Pararhizobium sp. A13: one gene and its partner. The protein of the gene in region 2 interacts with the protein of the main gene of each other region in a pairwise test. Links are inferred from orthologs where the notes say so. Each region holds a gene or a part of one and is shown on either strand. Other genes may lie near its edges. The genes, in order: mtgA and WI754_RS18420.

Evidence for each region.
Region 1: the proteins of WI754_RS18420 (region 2) and mtgA interact in binary tests that used the Escherichia coli proteins (3 or more experiments, as listed by UniProt). The link is inferred for Pararhizobium sp. A13 from one-to-one orthologs.

Annotation. Positions count from the first base shown.
Region 1 is NZ_CP149510.1:790,013-793,177, forward strand. Bases 240-3,086 are described here. They hold mtgA (monofunctional biosynthetic peptidoglycan transglycosylase), read right to left. Parts: upstream 2,115-3,086; coding sequence 1,365-2,114; downstream 240-1,364. Other genes in these bases: rpmF (50S ribosomal protein L32), read right to left, coding at 294-479; WI754_RS03790 (glutathione S-transferase family protein), read right to left, coding at 638-1,285; WI754_RS03800 (polyprenyl synthetase family protein), read left to right, coding at 2,274-3,086. Outside these bases: WI754_RS03780 (hypothetical protein), read right to left, coding at 1-76; more of WI754_RS03800, read left to right, coding at 3,087-3,165. UniProt on the Escherichia coli protein: Peptidoglycan polymerase that catalyzes glycan chain elongation from lipid-linked precursors. May play a role in peptidoglycan assembly during cell division in collaboration with other cell division proteins.
Region 2 is NZ_CP149510.1:3,751,303-3,754,567, reverse strand. Bases 1-2,947 are described here. They hold WI754_RS18420 (penicillin-binding protein 2), read left to right. Parts: upstream 1-574; coding sequence 575-2,320; downstream 2,321-2,947. Other genes in these bases: WI754_RS18415 (UDP-N-acetylmuramoyl-L-alanyl-D-glutamate--2,6-diaminopimelate ligase), read left to right, coding at 2,384-2,947; WI754_RS18425 (hypothetical protein), read left to right, coding at 177-575; rsmH (16S rRNA (cytosine(1402)-N(4))-methyltransferase RsmH), read left to right, coding at 1-173. In the rest of the region: more of WI754_RS18415, read left to right, coding at 2,948-3,265. UniProt on the Escherichia coli protein: Essential cell division protein that catalyzes cross-linking of the peptidoglycan cell wall at the division septum. Required for localization of FtsN.

The DNA of each region.
Region 1 (3,165 bases), 3.0 Mb from region 2 along the record:
CGCTTCCCAGGACGCCGACCATTCCAAGATTGTAGAGAATGAACGGCAGGATCAGCAATGGAATGGCGGCAATCATCGGCACTAGCTCCCAGTTTGGCGCGCCGGACCTCACGAGCCGGGCGTCGATCGATATTTGCTTACAGCACGGTTATGGTCAAGAAAATGACCGCCCGACGCAGATAGGGCGACGATCCCGGAAACCGACCCGAAGGCCGGACGTGCCCGCAAGCAGACAACAGAAAAGGGCCGGCGAAAGCCAGCCCTTCAAAAATTGAGCCTGACGGCGACGCTGATTAAGCGGAAGCCTTCGGGGTCAGAACCTGGCGACCGCGATACATGCCGGTCTTCAGGTCGATGTGGTGCGGACGGCGCAGTTCGCCGGAGTTCTTGTCTTCGACGTAAGTCGGAGCCTTCAGCGCGTCAGCGGAACGGCGCATACCGCGCTTGGACGGGCTTGTTTTTCTTTTCGGTACAGCCATTTCATACTCCACTTATCGGGCAAAACTCTGTTGAGCGGCCAGACCGTTGGCCGGGACAAACAGATGTCAATCTCGGAATTTGCCGGGCTTATACATGCCTCACAGGCGTTTGACCAGTCCCCAAGGCCATTTTTTCGCGATCGCCGGCCTGAGACAGATCAAGCCTCGTCTTCCGGTACGATCCATGTTTCCTGGAGCGCAGCCTCCTGCCATTTCCGGAAGGAGGGATGGGTCTTCACCGCATCCATGTATGCGAGCGAGCCTGGATTGCGGGTGAGGTCGTAAACCTCGAACCGGTTGACCACCGGCGCAAACATGGCATCTGCGGCGGTGAAGCGTCCGAACAGGAACGGACCACCCGAGCGGGCTACGGCCTCGCGCCAGATCGTCTCGATCCGCTCGACATCGTCCATGACGCCGTCCGGCAGGTTGATCGCCCGCTTCTTGCGGCGGATGTTCATCGGGCAGGCGCCGCGCAGCGCGCGGAAACCGGAGAGCATCTCCATGGAATAGCTGCGGGCGACCGCCCTTTCGGCGGGATCCTGCGGCCAGAGTCCGGCTTCGGGAAAAAGCTCGGCGACATATTCGATGATCGCCAGCGATTCCCAGACGCGGACATCGCCATGGTGCAGCACCGGAACCCGCCCCGTCGGCGAGATGTCCCTGAACTTCGGATTACCAGCCGGAAAGTCGAACGGGATGACGACATCCTCGAACGGCACGCCGCAGGCTTCAAGCGCAAGCCATGGCCGAAGCGACCAGGAGGAATAGTTCTTGTTGCCGACATAGAGCGTGAGCTTGGTCACCGGTCTTCTCCAATCCTCGTGAATGAGGCTCTCGCTATAAAGGGAAAGCCACGTTCAGCGCCAATGAAAAGGCCTGATCTCATTCATAAAGGCATTTGATATATTCGCCCGATCGGCCGGCGCGGCGCTCGATCAGCGAGGCGAGCCGCCGCAGGCCGCGGCCGGGCTTGCCGGCATTGCGCTCGATCGGATTGGGAAGCGCGACCGCCAGAAGAGCAGCCTGGCGACGCGTGAGCTTGGCGGCCGAAACGCCGAAATGGTGCCGGGCGGCGGCTTCCGCACCGTAGATTCCCGGCCCCCATTCCGCGACATTCAGGTAAAGCTCCATCATCCGCCGCTTGCTCCAGACGAAATCGGCCACCAGCGCCAGGGGTAGCTCCATGCCCTTGCGGAGGAAGGAACGGCCGTTCCAGAGAAACAGGTTCTTGGCCGTCTGCATCGGGATCGTCGAGGCGCCGCGGGTGGATTCGCCTTCCAGCGCATCGTTGACGACGCCGCGCATCTGCACCCAGTCGACGCCGTCGTGAATACAGAATTGGCCGTCTTCCGACATCATCACCGACTGCACGAGATTGGGCGAAATATTGTCGAACGAGACCCATTGGCGATCATAGCCGCGCAGAAGCACGAGATCGCGCAACATCAGCGTCGAAATCGGATGAATGAAACTCGGTACATAGAGGATGATCAGGATATAGGGGAGCACGAGGATGCCGAACATGGCCATTGCGATGCGCCGCCAGCGCTGACGCAGAACATCCCGCCACCCTCGCGAACGGCTGGAAGACACGTCCTCCTCCTCTTCCCGAGTCTCCGGTACGATGTCCACCCCTGAAGCGCCCGCCTGATAATCCATAAAATTCTCATAGAGCAAGAACGGGCAAAATTGAACGGTTTTCTCGGCTTTGCACTGCAAGCCGCGCCGACGCCTGCCGATATGGTAAAATCCCGTTGCCAGCGGCCTTACAGTCATGCCAAAGAGCGCCGCATGAGCGAAAACTCCGCATCCTTCAAAATCCGCCTGAAGAACAATGCTGCAGAGGTCGAGGCCTGTCTGGCCAGTATTCTCACCGACACGGCACAACCGGATGAAATCGCCCGGCCGGAACCGCTGCTGGCGGCCATGCGCCACGGCGTGCTGAACGGCGGCAAGCGCCTGCGCCCGTTCCTGGTGATGGAAAGCGCCGCCCTTCTCGGGGGCGATCCGGAGGCCGCCTTGCGCGTCGGCACGGCATTGGAATGTGTCCACAGCTATTCGCTCGTTCATGACGATCTTCCGGCCATGGACGACGACGACCTCCGCCGTGGCCAGCCGACCGTGCACATCGCGCACGGTGAGGCGAATGCGATCCTTGCCGGCGACAGCCTGCTGACACTCGCCTTCGATATCATCGCCGCACCGGAAACACGGCTCCCCGACCGGCAGAAGACCGAGCTGGTCCTCGCATTGGCGCGCGCCTCGGGCGTCGGCGGCATGGCCGGCGGCCAGGCCCTCGACCTGGCGGCGGAAGGCTGCGCGCTCGACGAGACAGGCATCACGACGCTACAGGCGATGAAGACCGGCGCACTGATCCGCTTTGCCTGCGAGGCCGGCGCCATCATAGCCGGTAGCTCCGATGCCGATCGACGGCTGATGCGGCAATACGGCGAAAAGATCGGGCTCGCGTTCCAGCTGGCCGACGACCTACTCGACCTGACGGCCGACGCGGAGACGATGGGAAAGGCGACCGGCAAGGACGCCGCCCGCGGCAAGGGCACGCTTGTTGCCCTGCATGGGAAGGACTGGAGCGAGGCCCAGCTCGCCCGGCTGGTGCAGGAGGCTGCCGCACTGCTTGAACCATTCGGTGAGCGTGCGGACATTCTCAACGAAACGGCCCGTT
Region 2 (3,265 bases):
CACCAGTTGGCAAATCTATGGTGGCGGCCAGTGAAGAAGAAGCGTCTCGCAATCCGCGCGCCCGGTCCGCCAAGATGCGGGTCGGCGCCCGCACTGATGCCCCGCCTCAGGCAGATGATCTGTCCATCTTCGATTTGCCGAACCTTGCGAGCCTTGGAAAGATTGGGGGCTGAGACATGTTGCGCACCTTTGACATTGTCCTGATCGTCGTCATGACGGCCGCAGCGACGGTCACCTACACGATCAAGCACCGGGCGGAAAACAAGCTGGAAGAAGTGCGCAAGCTGGAGGCCGAGATAAAGCTCGAGGAAGATACGATCGACCTTCTGCGCGCCGACTGGGCACTGCTCACCCAGCCCAATCGCCTCGAAAAGCTCGTCACCGTCTACCAGCAGGATCTGCAGCTCGCGCCCACCGTCTCGACCCAGCTCGCGCGCCCGGAAGAGTTGCCGATGCTCAAGGCCGATCTGCCGCCGCCGGAGGATGTCCTCGAAGTGATGGGCATGGCCAAGGGCAAGTCGAAAAAGCCGCTAGCGAAGACGGATAATATTGCAACAGGTTCGGTGGCACGCTGATGTCTTTTCTGTCCCGCATCATGGTCGTCAAGAGCAAGGCCCATTTCTCCGCCGGCGGCAACAATCATCCCGGCGATATCGGAATGCCGTTCGAAGGAACCCGCAAGAAGAGCAGCAGCCAGGCGCGTAGCCGTGTTGCGATCGTCATCATCAGCTTCACCGCGGTCTATTGCGTGATCGGCGGCCGCCTCGTGCAATACGGGCTGGCCAAGCCCGACACGGTTTCCAGCATCGGTCGCGCCGACAATCTGATGGCCTCGCGCCCCGATATTCTGGACCGTAACGGCGAAATCCTCGCAACCGACATTCGCACGGTCTCGCTCTATGCCGAGCCGCACAAGATCGTCGATGCAGACGAGGCAGTCGAACAATTGTCGACTGTCCTGCCCAATCTCAATGTCGCGGATATCTACAACAAGCTGAAATCCAAATCGCGGTTCCAGTGGCTGCGTCGACAGCTGACGCCGAAGCAGCAGAGTGAAATCCTGGCGCTCGGGATTCCCGGCATCGGCTTCCGGCCGGAGAAGCGCCGCTTCTATCCGGGCGGCGCCACCGCGTCTCATGTCGTCGGTCACGTCAACGTAGACAATCGCGGCATCGCCGGTATGGAACGCTGGATCGACAACCAAGGACTGGCCGATCTTGCCGCCATCGGCATGACGAGCGATGCGAAACTCGAGCCGGTCAAGCTCTCAATCGACCTGCGTGTACAGAACATCCTGCGCGATGTCGTCGTCGATGCCATGGGAAAGTTCAAGTCGCTAGCCGCAGGCGGCGTGGTGATGGACGTGAAGACCGGCGAAATTCTCGCGATGGTGTCCTATCCCGACTATGATCCGAACAAGCCCGCCGATGGCGCCAAGGAAGGCTGGATGAACCGCATGTCGAACGGCACGTTCGAGATGGGGTCGACCTTCAAGTCGTTTACGACCGCGATGGCGCTCGATTCCGGCAAGGTGACATTGAAGGACAGCTTCGATGCGCGCTTCCCGATTCGTATTGGCGGTTTCACCATCAAGGATTTCCACGGCAAGCATCGTGTTCTGACCGTGCCGGAGATCTTCCAGTATTCATCCAATATCGGGACGGCCAAGATGGCCGATATCGTTGGCATCGCCGGTCACAAGGAGTTCCTGACCCGGATGGGCCTGCTTTCAAAGATGCAGACGGAACTGCCTGAAGTGAAGATGCCGAGCCAGCCGCGCGAATGGAAGAAGATCAACTCGATCACCATCTCCTTTGGTCACGGCGTCTCCACGACGCCTTTGCAGACGGCAGTGGCCGGTGCCGCCCTGTTGAACGGCGGACACCTCATCGAACCGACCTTCCTGCCGCGCACGGCGGAGGAGGCTGAGGCTGCCTCGACGACTGTCATCAAAAAGTCGACCAGCGACGATATGCGCTTCCTGTTCCGCTGGAATGCCATCAACGGCTCTGGCAAGAATGCGCGCGTGCCGGGCTACAATGTCGGCGGCAAGACCGGGACCGCAGATAAGGTCGTGAACGGCCGTTATTCGAGCGCCGCCAATTTCAACGCTTTTCTGGCCGGCTTCCCGATCGACAATCCGCGCTACGTGGTCCTGACCTTCATCGACGAACCAAAAACCGACAAGGGCAATGGCGCAGCACTTGCAGGCAATACGGCAGCTCCGATGGTGCACGACATCATCAGCCGCTCTGCGCCACTTCTTGGCGTGGAGCCGAAGTTCGGCGAAGACGGTTCTGCCTTGCTTGTGTCTTATTGACCATGGAATGACAATCTGGAGGATTCGCCGCCCGGCGGGTCGGTATAACTGAAAAGTGCATCCATGAAGATCAAAGACCTGATCGGGAAGGATTTCCCGGAAATTGCCGCGCAGTTGAACGCCGCCGCCGGCGATATCGACATTGCCGCCATCACTGCGGATAGCCGGCAGGTCGTTCCCGGCGCGCTGTTCGTGGCGCTTTCGGGAAGCAAGGCGGACGGCAAGGCCTTCATCGATGACGCAATTGCGCGCGGCGCCGCCGCCGTGGTCGCAGGCGCTAAACTCTCGAACGATGCGTCAACACCGGTTTTTGCCGCGTCGGCGCCCCGCCGCGTGCTTGCGCTCGCAGCCGCGAATTTCTACGGACGTCAGCCGCAGACGATGGTGGCCGTCACCGGTACGGCCGGAAAGACGTCGGTCGCCTCGTTCACCCGCCAGATCTGGGCACATTCCGGCCGTGCGGCAGCGATGATCGGGACGACGGGCGTCATCGCGCCCGGTCGCAACGATTATGGCTCGCTGACGACACCGGATCCGGTTTCGCTGCACAAGCTGCTCGCGGAACTGGCCAATGCCGGCGTCACCCACGCGGCCATGGAGGCCTCCAGCCACGGGCTCGACCAGAGCCGGCTAGACGGCGTCCGCCTTGCCGCCGCCGGTTTTACGAATCTCGGTCGTGATCACATGGATTACCACCCGACCGTCGAGGACTATATGGCTGCCAAGATGCGGCTGTTCGAGCGTCTGTTGCCGAAGGGATCGCCGGCGGTGATCTTCGCCGACGACGCCTGGTCGGCACAGGCGATCGCTGCAGCCAGAGCTACCGGTCAGGAGGTGCTGACCGTCGGACGCAGGGGCGATTATCTGAGCCTCAAGCGCGTCGAGCATTTCCGTCACAAGCAGATCGCCGAGGTTCATGTCGGCGATGAGATTTTCGACGTGCAC